Regions from separate parts of the Bradyrhizobium algeriense genome, predicted to be linked through region 2. Evidence: riboswitches for the same ligand, from Rfam matches in the RefSeq annotation. Region 2 holds a riboswitch; the other holds the start of a gene.
What was found. Region 2 has a riboswitch for S-adenosylmethionine ahead of metX (homoserine O-acetyltransferase MetX). Riboswitches for the same ligand answer to the same signal wherever they lie in the genome.
Positions count from the first base shown of each region.

Region 1: linked by a shared signal. The riboswitch ahead of V1286_RS37245 (O-succinylhomoserine sulfhydrylase) and the one ahead of metX (homoserine O-acetyltransferase MetX) in region 2 are both predicted to bind S-adenosylmethionine.

Region 1 is NZ_JAZHRV010000001.1:7,769,861-7,778,786, reverse strand. It holds gene V1286_RS37265 (hypothetical protein) at 60-512, shown strand; gene V1286_RS37260 (MATE family efflux transporter) at 643-2,085, opposite strand; gene V1286_RS37255 (PQQ-dependent sugar dehydrogenase) at 2,296-3,633, shown strand; gene V1286_RS37250 (2'-deoxycytidine 5'-triphosphate deaminase) at 3,723-4,829, opposite strand; SAM riboswitch at 4,939-5,018, shown strand; gene V1286_RS37245 (O-succinylhomoserine sulfhydrylase) at 5,091-6,284, shown strand; gene V1286_RS37240 (SGNH/GDSL hydrolase family protein) at 6,465-7,496, opposite strand; gene V1286_RS37235 (SGNH/GDSL hydrolase family protein) at 7,510-8,262, opposite strand; gene V1286_RS37230 (OpgC domain-containing protein) at 8,259-8,926, opposite strand, start outside.
Region 2 is NZ_JAZHRV010000001.1:6,248,263-6,257,188, reverse strand. It holds gene hisC (histidinol-phosphate transaminase) at 1-878, opposite strand, end outside; gene V1286_RS30115 (chorismate mutase) at 906-1,766, opposite strand; SAM riboswitch at 1,942-2,021, shown strand; gene metX (homoserine O-acetyltransferase MetX) at 2,104-3,309, shown strand; gene metW (methionine biosynthesis protein MetW) at 3,311-3,979, shown strand; gene V1286_RS30100 (alpha/beta fold hydrolase) at 4,116-4,988, opposite strand; gene V1286_RS30095 (TIGR02594 family protein) at 5,246-6,133, shown strand; gene V1286_RS30090 (phosphatase PAP2-related protein) at 6,184-6,981, opposite strand; gene V1286_RS30085 (hypothetical protein) at 7,561-7,848, opposite strand; gene V1286_RS30080 (adenylate/guanylate cyclase domain-containing protein) at 8,042-8,926, opposite strand, start outside.

The DNA.
Region 1 (8,926 bases), 1.5 Mb from region 2:
CGGCGCGTGCGTCCGAATGGCGCCGCGCCCGCGGCCGCCCGCGCATGAGGAGTCGAACCATGACTGGAGCTGACAAGGTAGTCTGTCAGGCGGCCACGCTGCTTTTGCTGTTCACCCTGACTGCGACGCCGGCCAAGGCGCAATTCGCCGGCGGCGGCGGAGACATGATGACGCAGATGGCGCCGATGCTTGAAATGATGAAGGCGAAAATGGGCAAGCGCCGCTTCGCCATGATGATGCAGACCATGGGCCCGATGATGAGCCGCATGATGGAAGGCGGTGGCGGTGGCTTTGGTGGCATGACGGGCGGAATTTCAGCCGGCGGCGGCTACGTCCCCGAGGGTTATGGCGTGGGCACCGGCGGCATGAATTTCGGCAGCACGGGCGGCGGAGATGTCATGGGCATGCTCGGCGGCGGTGGCGGTGGCGAGCTGATGAGCATGGTCCCGCAACTGATGCGCATGGCCAATGTTGGCGGCGGCCGCCACGGCCGGCGTCACCGGCGGCGGTAAGGATCCCGTCATTCCGGGGCGATGCGAAGCATCGAACCCCGAATCTCGAGATTCCCCGGTGTGCAATTTAACACCTGAGGTCTGGTGCTAACGCACCATCCCGGAATGAGGTCTTTGTTAGTAGCGGATATCACGGCAGCGCCGGCCGCACGGTGGGGACGGCGCGCTGCTTCGGCCCCCAGCGGGTCAGCATCACGCTGACGCACGACAGCACGCCGAGCAGCACCATCGAGGCCGCCGCCAGCTTGAAGAAGTCCTGCGCGGTCGCATCGTGCGCGGACAGCCACCAGCCGCCGGTGCCGATAAACAACAGCCGCGCGGTCTGCGCCAGCACCGGGCCGATCATCTTGGCCGCGCCTTGCGATGAAAAATAGCACGTCGTGGCAAGGCCGAGGAAAGCATACATCGGCGCCGCCGTGGACAAATACTGCCGGCTGGCGGCGCGTACGCTCGCATCGTCGGTGAAGAGATTGACCCAGATGTCGGGGAATACAGCAATGACGCTCGCAACCGCGCCGAGCGAGACGAATGCGACGACCCCCGCGATCCAGCAGATCCTGCGGGCCCGCGCGATACGTTCCGCGCCGATCGCCATGCCGACCATCGGCACCGAGGCGATGCCAACCGCAAATGAAATCGACGTCAGCATGAATTCGAGCCGCGCGCCGATGCCGTAGCCGGCGAGGATTTCGGTGCCGAAACTCGCCAGCATGTGGGTGAAGATGCTGATGGTCAAAACCGATTGCAGCGGCGAGAAGCAGGAGATGGCGCCGACTTTCAGAATGTCGATGAACATCGGCATGCGAATGCGAAGGCCGCGAATTTTGGGAATGACGCGCGCGCGGCCCGAGAACAGATACCAGGACATCACGGAGATGCTGATCATGTAGGCGATCAGCGAACCGGCGGCGACGCCGCGCATGCCGAATTGCGGGATCGGGCCGAGGCCCAAGCCCAGCGTGCCGCCGAGAATGATCTGGCAAATGGCCGACGAGAGCATCATGAGCGACGGCAGCTTCATGTTGCCGGTGCCACGCAAAATGCCCGACATCGTATTCATCAGCCACGGCACCACCGCGCCGCCGAAGAAGATCTGCGTATAGGCCACCGCCTGCGCCAGCACATTGCCGCGCCCGCCGAGCAATTCCAGCAGCGCAGGGCCGAAGATCAGCATGCCCAGCATGAAGGTCAAGCCGAAGCAGAGCCCGATCAGGAGCGCATGCGCAGCCAGCGTCGAGGCGCGGTCGATATCGCCGGCGCCGAGCGCGCGCGCGATCGCCGAGGCCACGCCGCCGCCCATGGCCCCGCCCGACATGGTCATGGTCAGGATCACGATCGGAAAAACCAGCGCCATCGCCGCCAGCGATTCCACGCCGAGACGCCCGATATAGGAGGTCTCCGCGATCACGACGCAGGTGCCGGCGGTCAGCGCGATCACGTTCGGCCAGGCCAGCCACAGCAGCGTGCGCAGGATCGGGCCGTCAAGCAACGCATTCTTCACCGGCGCTTCAGGCGGCGGAAGCAGGCGTTCCTTCTCGTCGACAGGAATTTCGGCAACGCCGATATCGGACATTTCTGCTCCCCGCGCGCGGACTTGGGTAGCCGCGGCGCGCGCTTTCCTAGCATGACGGGGAATGATTCCACGTGCGAAAGGCGCAATGGGGGCCTGCGCGATTGCAGGCGAGGCGTCGCCGGCAGCCCATTTCACGCGAAATTCATGCCGGACCACGCGAACGTTCCGGCGGGGACCGCATTGTACGATCAACCTGCCGAGGAACCCGCCATGCGTAACAACCTCCTTCTCCAGGCAGTATGCATCGGCGCGCTGGCGCTGCCGCTGGCCGCCTGTAACGACCCCAAGGACACCGCGACCGTGGCGCAGAGCTATGGTCCTTCGCCCAACCTGCCACCGCCGGAACATTCGTGGATCCCGACGGTCGATATCGCGTCCGTCAACCGCTGGCCCGACGGCGCCAAGCCGATCGCCGCCAACGGGATGACGGTCAATGCCTTCGCCAGCGGGCTCGAGCATCCGCGGACGGTCTATGTGCTGCCGAACGGCGACGTGCTGGTCGCCGAGAGCAACGCGCCGCCGAAGCAGAGCGGCATGAGCATCAAGGGCTTCATCTACGGGTTGGCACAGAGCCGGGCGGGCGCAGGGGTTCCGAGCGCCAACCGCATCACACTGCTGCGCGATGCCGATGGCGATGGCGTTGCCGAAACGAGAAGCACATTCCTCAGCGGGCTGAATTCGCCGTTCGGCATGGTGCTGGTCGGCGAAGATTTCTATGTCGCCAATGCCGATGCGATCGTGAAATTCCCCTATCACGAAGGCGACACCAAAATCAGCGCGCCCGGCGTCAAGCTTGCGGACCTGCCTGCCGGCACCCGCAATCACCACTGGACCAAGGACCTCACCGCCAGTCCTGACGGCACGAAACTCTACGCAACCGTCGGCTCCAACAGCAATGTCGGCGAAAACGGCATGGAAGCCGAGAAGGATCGCGCGGCGGTTCTGGAGGTCGACCGGGCCAGCGGCCAATGGCGCGTATTCGCCTCGGGCCTGCGCAACCCCAACGGCCCGGCATGGAATCCGAAAACCGGCGAGCTCTGGGTCGTCGTCAACGAGCGCGACGAACTCGGCAACGATCTCGTTCCCGACTACATGACCTCGGTGAAATCAGGCGCGTTCTATGGCTGGCCGTACAGCTATTATGGCGATCACGTCGACACGCGCGTCGAGCCGCAACGGCCCGACCTGGTGCAGAAGGCGATGACCCCGGACTATGCGCTCGGCGCGCATACGGCCTCGCTTGGGCTCGCCTTCAACACCGGCAATCTGTTTCCTCCCGAGATGAAAGACGGCGCCTTCATCGGCCAGCACGGCTCGTGGAATCGCAAGCCCCGCGCCGGCTACAAGGTGATCTTCGTTCCGTTCAAGGACGGCAAGCCTTCGGGTGCGCCGCAGGACGTGCTGACCGGTTTCCTCAACGACAAGGGCGAGGCGCAGGGCCGCCCCGTCGGCGTGCGCCTCGACAAGCAGGGCGCGCTGTTGGTCGCCGACGACGTCGGCAACACGATCTGGCGCGTAACGCCGGCGGCTACGTCAGCATCGCGGTAGATGCACCGTCATTGCGAGCGAAGCGAAGCAATCCATTCCTCAGCTTGCGGCGCGATGGATTGCTTCGCTTCGCTCGCCGCAATGACGAGTCACACCCGGAAATGCTTGGAGAGCTTCAACCCCTGCGCCTGGTAGTTTGAGCCGATGCGCTGGCCGTACAAGGAGTGGGGCCGCGACAGCATTTTCTCATAGACCAGGCGGCCGACGATCTGGCCGTGCTCGAGGATGAACGGCACCTCGCGCGAGCGCACTTCGAGCACGGCGCGCGCGCCCTGCCCGCCGGCGCCGGCATAGCCGAAGCCGGGATCGAAAAATCCCGCGTAGTGCACGCGGAATTCGCCGACCAAGGGATCGAACGGCACCATCTCGGCGGCGTAATCCGGCGGCACCTGCACGGCTTCCTTCGAGGCCAGGATGTAGAATTCGCCGGGATCGAGGATGAGGCTGCCGTCCGGGCGGGCCGGGATCGGCTCCCAGAACTCATCGACCGCATAGCCGCCGCGTCGATCGATATCGACCACCCCCGTGTGGCGCTTGGCGCGGTAGCCGACGAAGCCTGATGTGTTTTCGCCGGAGAGATCGACTGACAGCGCCACGCCATTGGCCAAATCTGCGTCGTCGATATCGACCAGCCGCTCGGCGCCGTGCAATGCGTCGAGTTCGTCGGCGTTGAGGATGGCATCGCCGGTGCGGAAGCGCACCTGGCTGAGCCGCGAGCCCTCGCGCAGCAGTACCGGAAACGTCTTCGGGCTGATCTCGGCATAGAGCGGGCCGTGATAGCCCGCGCCGATCATGTCGAACCGTCGCGTGCCGTCGGCTATCACGCGGGTGAAGACGTCGAGCCGCCCGGTGGAGCTCTTCGGATTGGCGGCGGCAACGATCTGCGGCGGCAACGCGAGACTTTCCAGCAGCGGCACGATGTAGACGCAGTTGGTCTCCAGCACCGCGCCGTCGGAGAGGTCGATTTCGTGCAGCTTCAACTCGTCGATGCGCTCGGCAACCGTGGCGCCGGGACCGGGCAGGAAGCTCGCGCGCACCCGGTAGGCGATGTTACCCAGCCGCAGATCGAGGCTTGCCGGCTGGATCTGGCTTTCGACAAAGGGATATTCCGGCAGGATCAGGCCCGCATCCGCCATCGCCGCGATCATGCGGTCGGGCAGAATTCCGTTGGCGTCGGGCGGAAGCGTGAACGGCACGGCGCGATCCTCAATACGGCCCAAATGTTATCCAAACCTCGTAAATATGGGCTTTTAGGGGTTATCCGATGGCCGCCTTGACGGGAAGGGCGCGAGGTAATATCAGCATGACTTATCCCGTGGTGATTTGAGCCGGCCGGCTTGCAGCCACGTTAAATAAATCGCTAAACAGGCCGGGGACACGTGTGATCCCGGCCTGTGGAAATTTTTCCAGGCCGGTTTTTTGTGACCATTTTCAAGGATGGTCACGACGGAGGTCACATGCCTGAGACTGGTTCTACCAAGCGCTATCGTCCCGAAACCCGCCTTGTCCATGGCGGCACGCTGCGCTCGCAATTCGGCGAGACGTCGGAGGCGTTGTTCCTCACCCAAGGCTACGTCTACGACAGCGCGGAGCAATGCGAGGCCCGATTCAAGGGCCAGGAGCCAGGCTTTATCTATTCGCGCTATTCCAATCCGACGATTGATATGTTCGAGCGCCGCATGATCGAACTCGAGGGTGCGGAAGCCGCGCGCTCGACCGCGACCGGCATGGCCGCGGTAACGACCGCGATCCTCGCACCGCTCCGGGCCGGCGACCACGTGGTTGCTTCGAGAGCTCTGTTCGGCTCGTGCCTTTACGTGGTGCAGGACCTCTTGCCGCGCTACGGCATCGAGACGACGCTGGTCGACGGTCTTGATCTCGACCAGTGGCAGCGCGCATTGCGGCCGAACACCAAGTCCTTCTTCCTGGAGAGCCCGACCAATCCGACGCTCGACGTGCTCGACATCCCGGCGATTGCCGAGATTGCGCACAGTGGCGGCGCACGGCTGATCGTCGATAACGTCTTCGCCACGCCGATCTGGCAGAGCCCGCTTTCGCTTGGCGCCGACGTCGTGGTCTACTCCGCGACCAAGCATATCGACGGCCAGGGCCGCTGCCTGGGCGGCATCATCCTGTCGTCGGAAGCTTTCATCGCCGAGCACATCCACAACTTCATGCGCCAGACCGGGCCATCGCTCTCGCCGTTCAACGCCTGGGCCCTGCTCAAGGGCCTGGAGACGCTTGGCGTGCGCGTGCGCGCGCAGACCGAGACGGCAGGCAAGGTCGCCGACGCGCTGGCGTCGCACCCGAAGATTTCGCGGCTGATCTATCCCGGCCGCGCCGATCACCCGCAAGCCGAACTGGTGAAGAAGCAGATGCGCGCCGGCTCGACGCTGGTCGGCTTCGAGGTCAAGGGCGGCAAGCAGGCCGCATTCCGCTGCCTCAACGCGCTGCGGATCGCGCGCATCTCCAACAATCTCGGCGACGCCAAGAGCCTCGTCACCCATCCCGCGACGACGACGCATCAACGGCTGACGCCGGAGGCGCGCACGGAGCTCGGCATCAGCGAAGGTTTCATTCGTTTCTCGGCCGGGCTTGAGCATGCCGATGATCTGATCGAGGATTTTGCGGCTGCGCTGGAGAAGGCGTGAGGTTCGCGCTTACCCTCCCCTGGAGGGGGAGGGTCGGCTCGCGTTGAGCGCAGCGAAATGCGGGACGGGGTGGGGTGACGGTCTCTCAACTCGGGCACTGTTCGCGAGGAGAGACCGTCACCCCACCCCGCCGCGCGTTTCACGCGCGTCGACCCTCCCCCTCCAGGGGAGGGAAGCGCATCACATCGGCCTATACGCGCGCACGTCCGACGGCACGTTGACGCCGAGCTTGATCTGGCCGACCGACTTGATGATGTCGTCGCCGAGCAGTTGGGCGAAGCAGGCGTAGCCCCAGTCGCTCATGTGCAGGCCGTCGGCGATCACGAAGTTCTCGATCGGGATCGCTTGCTTTTCGTGCCAGTCTTTCATGACAGCGAAGCGCGGAAACAAGCCGACCTTGCGAAGCTCGGCGGTCTTGTTCAGCAGCGTCATCATCTTGCCGGCGCTTTCGGCGTGTTCGTTGACCCGCGGCGAATATTGCGGATCGATCAGCACGACGTCGGCGCCAACCGCCTGAATGCGCGTAATGCCCTCTTCGACGAGTTTCGCGGTCTCCGCCGGATCGAGGTTGCGCAGCACCGCATTGGTGCCGACCTGCCAGATCACCAGGTCCGGATGCAGGTCGATGACGGCGGTCTGCAGCCGCTTCATCATTTCCGGCGCATCCTCGCCGCCCTTGCCGGCATTGATGACGGAGATGTCGGCCGTCGGATATTGCCGGCGCAATTGCGCGGCGAGCCGGTTGGGATAGTTGAAATCCGGCGAGGTCGCACCAAAACCGGCGGTCGACGACGATCCGAACGCGACGATCACCACCGGCTGCCCCGCGACGAGCTTGCTCGCGACGCGCGGCAGCGACCCCATCGATTTGGAGGCGCCCTTCGGCGGCAGGCACGGAACACGGCTGAAGATGTCGCCGGCCGATTTCGCAACCTCCTTCACCTTGTCGATCGCCTTGCCGGTGATGCCCTTCTGCGCCGTCGGATTGACGGCGGCCGAGGGAACGGCCTGCGGCGGGGCGCTTTCAGCCGAAGGCTTTTTTTCAGCCTTGTTGTCAGTTTTGGCGTTATCGGACAGCGCCGCCTGCTGGGCGGTCTGTTGCGGGGCCGTCTGGGCAAGCAGCGGAAGCACCGAGGCGGGCATCAATAGCGCCAGGCTCGCGGCAAAGACGATCGGCAATGTCGACAAACAAAAAGGGTAGTAACGACTCATTAACGCTAGTTCCCTAATTCTGCTGCGCCTGATCGAGGCGAGCCGCATCGAGCACAAATTTCGACAACGCGCGGCCGAGGCAGCCATGAACCCGTTTGGCCATGTCGGTGCCGTGAAAAGTACTGAACAGGTCGAAATCTCCGGCATCATTCCAGTGACGCATGATGGCAAACCGGTCAAACAGCGGAACATTAAGCTGCTGCGCCACCACGCGCATATTATCTAGGTATGGCGGCGCAGAAATCATCGTCTCCGTGCGCGGGCTGTATTGCGGATTAATCAGAACCACATCGGCTCCCGCATTTTGCAGCGCAGCAACCCCGTCCCCGACGGCGCCGCGAAAATCGTCGGGATCGACGGATCGCATAGCATCGACGGTTCCGGTCTGCCAGATGACCAAAGTAGGCCTTTTTGCTTCCACCAGCTTAACGAGGGTGGTGTCAGTCTCCTCCGCAGTTTTCCCGGGCTGTAGTTCTACGGATAGGTTGATCTGGATCGAGGGCAGCTTCTCCTTCAAGGCGGCCTGCAATTGGGCGGGATAGGCGCTGTCGGCCGAAGCGGCGATGGTCGAGGAACGACTACCCACCACGAGGATGGTCAGCGGCCGGCCGTTCTTGACGGCCTCGGTGACCTTCGGCAGCAGGCTTTCGGTGCTCAGCAGATAGGCCGGCACCTCGCAGGTGGCATCCTCGGCCCGCGCCAAACCGGTAACCGCAAGGCCGGCGAGCAGCGACAGGGCTAGTACGGCACCAGAACCGGGCCTCATACGCTCCCTCCAGCCATATCGGCATTGCCGCCCGTGCGCTTGGTCCTGGACGCATCTTTGTCGGCCGAATGCTTGTACCACGAAATCACCCACGCGACGCCCCACATGATGAGGATTCCGGCAAGGCTGACCAGGGCGTGCGTGACAGCACCCCCGCCAACTTCGGCCAGCACGAAGTGCCCTGCGAAGGCCAGGAAGACGCCGAGGCAGAATATCTCAAGCGAATGCTGACCACACAGGATCAATGGTCGCAGCCAGCGCGATTTCAGACCCGACCAATCCTTGGGCAGGATGCGCACGGTGAGCGCAGCCAGCGCCAGGAAATGGGCAAACCGCAGCACGTCCAGATCCGTCTTGGTGATCGGATACATCCACTGTTCGAGCCGCTTCGGCATCAGGAAGTTGAGCTGCGGGATGTGCCAGGTCAAGGTGACGAAGAATGCGAACGTGACATAGACAATGCAAATCCACATCGTCACCGGCGACGACAGGACTCGCGACATCCGTGCGGCGCCGCCCAGCGCGCACCACGCGCCGAACACGAACAGCAACTGCCAGCAGAACGGATTGAAAATCCAGAAGCCGCTCGGATAGGCCGCCAGATACCAGTCGAACTGCCAGGTCAACGCATACAGCAGCACCGACAGGCCAAGCGCGACGTCGG
Region 2 (8,926 bases):
AGCCCCAGCTTGCCGATTTCTTCGGTCAGCCAGTTGCGCCACTGCTCGGTGAACGCCTTCGACATCTGGACATGCGCAGTGTCCTCGATCGCGGCCACCGCCGCCAGCATCGCCGGCGTCGAGACGTTGAACGGCCCGCGAATCCGGTTGACGGCGTCGATGATGTTGGCAGGGCCGAACATCCAGCCGATCCGTAAGCTGGCCAGCCCGTGGATCTTGGAGAAGGTGTGCGTCATCACGGTGTTTTCGGTGGTCGCCACCAACTCCAGTCCGAGCTCGTAATCGTTGCGCGACACGTAGTCGGAATAGGCGGCGTCCAGCACCAGCAGCACATTCTGCGGCAGGCTGGCGCGCAGCCGCTTGACCTCGTCGAACGGCACGTAGGTGCCGGTCGGATTGTTCGGGTTGGCCAGCCACACCAGTTTCGTGCGCGGCGTCACGCGCGCGAGAATGGCGTCGACGTCGGCGGTGAAGTCGGTCTCGGGCGCGACGACGTTTTTCGCGCCGTTCGCCATCGTGGCGATCGGGTACACCAGAAAACCGTGGGCGGTGGAGATCGCTTCATCGCCGTGGCTGAGATAGGTGTGCGCCAGCAGGTTGAGGATTTCGTCCGAGCCGGCACCGCAGATGATGCGGTTGGGATCGAGCCCATAGGCGCGGCCGATCGCCTCGCGCAGCACCCGCGAGGTGCCTTCCGGATAGTCCTCCAGATGTGCCGCCGCGGCCTTATAGACTTCGATCGCCTTCGGCGACGGCCCGAACGGGGTCTCGTTGGCGGACAGCTTGAACACCTTGCGGCCCGGCTCCGGCACCGGCGTCTTGCCGGGCGTGTAGGGCGCAATATCGAGAATGCCGGGATTCGGCACGGGACGGTTCATCTTCTGGCTCCGGATATTCAGGACGGCTTAGGACTCGGCTGCCCCGTTCGGGGGCACCGTATAGCGCGTTGCGTGGCTGCCGACGAGGGCCGACGAGCGCACCGAGGCGCCGGCCTGGACCAGGGCTTTCTTGATCTTCTCGAAGCCGGCGCCGGCATCCGACACCAGGAGCGCCGCGCCGTCGAAGGCGGTGTCGGGCACCGCGACGATTTCAGCGAGCGGAGCCACGGCGCGCGCGATATCGGCGTTCCAGCCAGAGACGCGCACGCTCCACATCTGGACCTCGGTCACCATGGCATCGTCGGCGACCCGTGAGATCACGAAGACGGGGAGCGCCGCCGGATGGTCGGCGCGTTCGAGGAACGGCAGCCGCGCGATGATCTTTGGCGCGCCGTCCGCTTCCAGCGCGATCCACCACGGCGTGCGGCTCGAGATTGCCGAGACCAGCGCCAGGTCGCCCTTCGATTTCGCCACCGCTTCGACCGCGGCCTGCGCGCTGAAATGGCCCACATAAGGCACGACGAAGCCGAAATGAAACCGCGCCGAATCCCGCATCGCGGGCTCGCCGACCGAGACGTCCGCATGCACCGCGAACGGCGCCTGGACATAGGTGAAGGTCGAGATGATGACGCGCCAGATGCTCTCGATGGTGTCGAGCGGCAGGATGCCGCGATGACGCTGCACCAGTTGCCGCATCATGCTGGCCTCGCGCGCCGGGCGGAACGCGGAGCCGACTTCCTGGGTCTGCTTCACCTGGATCAGCCGGTCGATGATGTCGCCGCGGGCCATCAGGAGGCGATGGACCTGCTCGTCGATCGCATCGATCTCCTTGCGCAATTCCTGCAGCGAGGGCGGGGCCGGGGGTGCCTTGGACGGTGCCTTGGACATCTTCGAGAAACCTTGGTGCCGAACAGCCCGATGCGCCCGGCAGACAGTCGCATTGATTAGGAAAGACGGGCGCTGAAAGCAAAGAGAAACGTCACGGGCCAGCCCTGCACGATCGGGTTAACCATGCGGTCCGGCCCCCGCCTGCTTGACGAAATGCCTGGGCGGGACTAGCTTTGTTCCATTCCGTGGTCATTTGAGCCGGCCGGCTTGCAGCCACGTTAAACAACTCGCTAAACAGGCCGGGGACAGAGTTGATCCCGGCCGAACCTTTGTTCAGGCCGGGTTTTTTATGGCCTGATTCTGTCTGTAGAGCCTCCGTAAGGAGGTCGGTGCCGAAATGACAAACGTGCATTCGATATCTAGTCCCTCGATCCTCAACGAGGATCGCGCCCATGAGGCCGATCATCCGACCTCGCCGGTGGCGACGTTCGGCATGGATCAGCCCTTGAGGCTCGATTGCGGCATCGATCTCGCGCCGTTCCAGATCGCCTATCAGACCTATGGCGAACTGAACGCCGATCGCTCCAACGCCATTCTGATCTGCCACGCGCTGACGCTGGATCAGCACGTCGCCAATTTGCATCCCCTGACGGGCAAGGCCGGCTGGTGGGAAATCATGGTCGGTCCCGGCCGTCCGCTCGATACCGACCGATACTTCATCATCTGTTCGAATGTGATCGGCGGCTGTATGGGATCGACCGGTCCGGCCTCGACCGATCCGGCCACCGGCAAGGCCTGGGGGCTGGATTTTCCCGTGATCACCATCCCCGACATGGTCCGAGCGCAGGCCATGCTGCTCGACCGGCTGGGGATCGAAACCTTGTTTTGCGTGATCGGCGGATCGATGGGCGGCATGCAGGTGCTGCAATGGACCGCCGCCTATCCGGAGCGCGTGTTCTCGGCGCTGCCGGTCGCCTGCTCGACGCGCCACTCCGCACAGAACATCGCGTTTCATGAACTCGGCCGACAGGCCGTGATGGCTGATCCGGACTGGCACCATGGGCGCTATTTCGAACGCAGCACCCATCCGCATCGTGGATTGGCAGTGGCGCGGATGGCCGGGCACATCACCTATCTCTCCGACGCCGCGCTGCATCGCAAGTTCGGACGGCGGATGCAGGACCGCGAGTTGCCGACCTTCTCGTTCGACGCGGATTTCCAGGTCGAAAGCTATCTGCGCTATCAAGGCTCGTCCTTTGTCGAGCGTTTTGACGCCAACAGCTATCTCTATCTGACGCGGGCGATGGACTATTTCGATATCGCCGCCGACCACAGCGGCGTGCTGGCGCAGGCGTTTCTCGGCATCAAGACCCGCTTCTGCGTGGTGTCGTTCACCTCGGACTGGCTGTTCCCGACCTCGGAATCGCGGGCGCTGGTGCATGCGCTGAACGCTTCCAGCGCGCGGGTGTCGTTCGCCGAGATCGAGACCGATCGCGGCCATGACGCCTTCCTGCTCGATGTGCCGGAGTTCTTCGACATTTCCCGCGCCTTCCTGGAATCGGCCGGCAAGGCGCGTGGGCTCTCCAATGGTGCGGGTGGTTGATATGGCGGTTCAGGAACCGGCCCTGCCGCTCGGCGGCGTAGCGCCCGACCGCACCGGCAAGTATCGCACCGATCATCTCATGGTCGCCGAAATGATTCCGGCCGGCTCAAAAGTGCTCGACGTCGGCTGCGGCGATGGCGAATTGCTGCAACTCCTGGAGAGCCGCGGCATCGACGGCCGCGGCATCGAGCTGTCGCGCGAGGGCGTCAACCGCTGCGTCGCCAAGGGGCTCGCGGTGGTGCAGGGCGATGCGGACACCGACCTCGTCAATTATCCCGACGATGCCTTCGATTACGTGATCCTGTCGCAGACGCTGCAGGCGACGCGGCAGCCGAAGCCGGTGCTGGAGAATCTCCTGCGCATCGGCCGCCGCGCCATCGTCTCGTTCCCGAATTTCGGATTCTGGAAGATGCGGCTGCAGCTGCTCGTCGGCGGACACATGCCGCGCACCGAAAATCTCCCCGCCACCTGGTACGACACGCCGAACATCCATTTCTGCACCATCAAGGATTTCGTGCAGCTCTGCGACGAGATCAACGTCAAGATGGAGCGCGCGGTGGCGCTCGATCTCTACGGCCGCCCGGTGCCGCTGAATCTGCCCTGGTGGGTCTGGAACATGTTCGGCGAGCAGGGCGTGTTTTTGCTGAGCCGGGGTGGGGCGGGGAAGTGACGCCACCGCCGTCATTCCGGGATGGTCCGAAGGACCAGACCTCAGATGCGCAATTGCGCATCGGGGAATCTCGAGATTCTCAGGTGCGCAATTGCGCACCATAGTTCGATGCTTCGCATCGCTCCGGAATGACGGCCTACACCGCCACCTTCACCATCGACCGCGCATCCCGCACCGGCCATCGGCCCGCCTCGACCAGCGCGATGAACCGCTCCACCATCTCGTTGAACAGCGCCGGCTCTTCCAGATTGAGCACGTGGCCCGACTTCGGAAAGAACGAAAGCCCCGCCGCCGGCAGGTGCTGCTTCAGGAACAGGCTCGGCCCGATGCAATTGTCGTCCTCGTCGCCGCACAGGATCAGCGCCGGCGTCGGCACGCGCCGGATCGCATCGGTCATGGTGTAGATCGACGGCCGTCCGCCCTGAAAGCTGCGCATGGTGTTGGCCGAACCCTTGGCGTCATGCCGCGCCAACGCGGCGTAGAAATCGGCATGGCCGCGCGGGTCTTTCAGCAAAAATGGAATCCGGCTCGGCGCCTCGCGCGTCACCTTGGCGACTTCCACCGAGCCGATCGCCTCATACTGCTCGGCATTGGCCCGGCACTGCGCGCGGAAGGCATCGAGATGCTCGATGGCAGAGCCTGAGCCGACGGCGGCGAGCGTCATCGACAGCGCCCGGTCGGCTGCATTGAGGCCGACCTGCAGCGAGGAATAGGAGCCCATCGACAGGCCGACGAAATGTGCTTTGGCGATGCCGAGGTGATCGAGCACCGCGAGCGCATCGGTGTAGAAATGCTTGTAGGTGTAGACATCGGCGTCAGGCGGCACGTCGGAGGGCGTATAGCCGCGCGCCGAATAGGCGATGCAGCGGTGGCCGCGCGAGAAGTAGCGCATCTGCGGCTCCCAGTTGGTGTGGTCGGCCGCGAACTCGTGCAGGAAGATGATCGGCGTCCCGCTTCCCGCCTCTTCGTAGTGCAGACGAACGCTGTCTTTGGCGACGGCATAGGGCATTTCGGATTCTTCTCCATTTTCTTGTTTTCACGCAACATCCTTGCGTGGCCGAGCAGCAAAATTGCAATTAATTCTCGCGGCCGCAATACGGCAATTTAGTTTCATTTCCGCCATCGAAAGATCGCGGAATCACCCCGGAATTGTTTCCGCAGCGCCACATGAAATCTTCGTCTCGTCACATCGCAACGCAAAACGCCGCCCGCGGTCGTTCGTGGACGAACGCAAAGGGGAAGTGGGGGTGCTACAGAGGGCTTAGTATGCGTCAGTTGTTTGCGTTTCGCCGGTTGCTTCGTTTCATCGCGCTGGCACTATGTTCGGTTTCCATCGTTGCATTCGTCACTCCAGCTTCGGCACGGCCTCACCACGGCGCAGGGCGACACGCTCGCGCTTATCACGCCGGCCATCATGCCAAGCATCATTACGCCTATCGCCACCATCGCCATGCTATCAGGACGTCGCGCTGGGATCGCAGCGCGCAGCGAATGCAGGCCGGCGGCTTTGCCGATACCAACCCGAGCTTCATGGAAAGCAGCCCCCAGATGGTTGCGCCCGGCGGCTTCGGCTCGCCCAGCGTCGTCACTGAGGCGCGCGCCGACCGCGGCCGTCGCGGCGCCCGGCTGCGGCAGGTCGAGCGCACATCACGCTGGGAGCGTGGGGTCGCGCAGATGCAGGCGCGCGGCCTTGCCAACGTCAACGCAAGCGTCGCAACGGATGCAAGCGTCGCGACAAATGCAAGCGCCGGAGCGAATTCAACCGTGACGCCGGCCGGCGGCGCGATGGCGTCCAGCTTCAGCTCGTCGAACGTCGTCGCCACAGCGCGCCGTTATCTCGGCGGCAACCCGACGGGACGCGGCAGGCTGTGGTGCGCGCGGTTCATGAACATGGTGCTGCAGCACTCCGGCTATCGCGGCACGGGCTCGGACATGGCGAGCTCGTTCTCGAAATACGGCCAGCGCGTTTCCGGTCCGCAGGTCGGCGCGATTGCGGTGATGACGCGCGGCCGCCGCGGCGGCCATGTCGGCGTCATCACCGGCATCGATGCCAAGGGCAATCCGATCATGATCTCCGGCAATAACGGCAACCGCGTCCGCGAAGCGCCGGTCTCGCGCGGCCGGATCTACGCCTACGTCATGCCGACGAGCTGAGGCGGATTGCGCTGCGTCCTCTCCCGGTTGTTGGCGGGGAGAGGACGCTTTCATCCGTTCGGATGATTCAAGTCGGCTTTGGATTGGCCGCTCGGCACCGCTTCGTCTCCGACGACGTGCAGCACGAACGGTTTGGGAGCGCGCTCATGTCCGCTACCGGCCGGAGCCAACGCCTTTCGGCTTGCACGCTTCGGCCGTGGGGCAGTCTGGCTTTCGGAAGAACGAAATAGCGTGTAGTCGCGGGCAAACAGCCAGCACGAAATCTGAAAGACGCCGTGGGTGATGAACAGGGCGGCAAGCACGTCGATCGAATAGTGATAGTGACCGAGCAGCACGACCGAGCCGAAGAAGGCAGTCAGCGCGAGATAGAACATTCGCCATTGCGGGATGTACCAGAAGGCAAGCGCGGCGAGAAACGGCAGGCCTGTGTGGCCGGAGAAGAATAGATCGCTGCCGTAGAAGATCGAGTTGAAGAACGGCGCCGGCTTCTGCGGATCGATAGGCGATGGCGCCATGTGGGTGAGCGCCACGAACACGGCGCGGACCAGCAGGAACAGCGCCACGGCCTTGAGCGCGAACGGCACCCGGTTCGGTCGCCAGGCCAGCAGGCTCGCCGTAATCACGAACGCTGCGAACGTCCCGTAAATGAAGAGAAAGCGCACGTTGAAGGGGCCAACGCGGCTCAGCACAAAATCGGTGACGTAATTGCTGGCGTGAACCGTGGCATAGGTGACCGCGGCGAATATCGCGATGGTGCTGGCGGCGAGGAAAGCTGCGCCCTCGGCGAGCGAGCGCAGATACGCGCGATTGCCCAGCAGCGTCCGGTAGAGCCGTAGGGTATCTTCCATGACCAATGCTCCGCGCAAATTTCCGCTGGGGCCAAGCCAATTGTCAACCGGGAGCGCGCAACTGTAATCTTGCGCGCGATAGCCGCGTGTGAAGCATGCCACATCTCGGAAATCCGTCTCGCTGAGCGGTATGATGAGGCCTATCCCGATGCCGCCGGGCTCTCACGGCCGTGATGATGCTTCGTGGGACGTCCGGCACGTAACAGTAGAACCATCAGATGAAGTCATTTTCTGAGTGCGACGAAGACATCCTGAAATGAATTGATGGTTTGATGATCTTTGCCTGATTGAGGCATAGGTGTCGTCATGCGCGAAGATATTACTTCTTCCAGTTTCCTTGCGGTTATCATTGTCGGCTTGATTGTGGTTTGTACCGGCTTTCTCGCGCTTGGAATGTGAAGTCCAGTCCCGGGTCGACCTTGTCGCGGCGCAGGCAAATGCGCGCCAGTTGAAGCCTGCTCGGCTGCACGGCTGGATGTACCCGGCGGTGAGGCCTGCCGGTCAACCGATCGAGGCATGAGGCGGCCAAGCGTGGCGCTGTCGCGGATATCCGACGAGGCCTGCTTCCAGCCAATTCATTCACGGGAGCGGTTCGACCTTCGCCGCCATGTCGGGCGCGCGCGTGACGCGGTATGTCGCGTTGCTGCATTTGAGGACCCAGACGGCGCGGTCCGGCTGCGAGCGCTTTTTGTCCCTCGTGGCGCCGAGCGCCTTGTCACAGGCAAACCCCTGCGTGCGAATCTGAGCCGCCAGCATGGTCTGCGGCGTTTCCGCCGCAACCTGTTGCGCCCGCGCCTGCGGGCTGAGAAGAACAGCAGCGATAGTCAGGGGTAATGATCGGAGCAATGATCCAGGTGCTTTGTACATGACGTCAACCCTCAAGGCAGGCATCCCGCTCATCTGAATGCCGAACTATACCGCAAAAACACCGGCGTTGTCCGCTTTGGCTCGGAAGGCCCGGTTGTGACCTCCGTGCTTCTCCCGATCGCGGAAATCGCCGGCCGCGAGCGTTAGATCCGCTTCGTGCCAGGACCCGGAACTTCGTCGCCGGATGGCCTTATCAATGAAGCTCGCCGAGCAGCGCCCTGGCCGTTCGAAGGTCGCTTGTGTCAAAACCTTCGGTGAACCAATCGTAGACGGGGGCGAGAAGGTCACGTGCCGTTTGCCGTTTTCCCTGATCGCTCAAGAGCCGCGCCAGGCTCATGGCCGCGCGCAATTCCCACGACTTTGCCTGCTGTGCCCGCGCAACGGTCAGGGAATGCTCGAAATGCGCTTGCGCTTTCGCCACGTCTCGCTGCGGCGACTTGAGCGCGATTTCACCGGCAACGCGATGCGCCTCAGCCTCGCACCATCTTTCCTTGGTTGCGTGCATCGCCGTCATTGCTTTGTCGATACAGCGCCAGGCATCATCGAATTGGCCCGAATTGGCATGGGCGATTGCCAACATGAACTCGTGCTCCGGCGTAAATATTGTCGATCCGGCCGACCGCCATAAATCAATGCCCGCCGTGACGATCTCGGCTGCTTTCGCGGCCTCCGTGAGTGTCAGGATATAACCCCGCCGTAACACGCCTTCCGCTTTTCGGAACGGGGCACCTTTCTCCTCGGCCAACACGACAAGCTCTTTGAGACGCTCGTCTGCCGCGTGGTAATTCCCGCAGTAAGTATTGATAAGAATAGGGAAATTCAGCGTAAACATCAAAGTCGCGGCGTGCTCGATCTGGCGCGCTTCCGTCAGCGCGCATTCTGCATCCTTGAGCGCAGCCTCGGGGTAACCGAGCAGCCACGAAGCCATCGAACGAAAGGCCAGGCACGTTACCCGGAGGTCCTGGCCAAATCGCGTCATCAATCGCTGGTGCTCGGCGGGGCGGTAAAGGGCGAGGGCTTCATTGTAGTGCGCCTTGGCATCAACGAGGTCTCCCATAAGCGCAAGCGTACTCGCCAT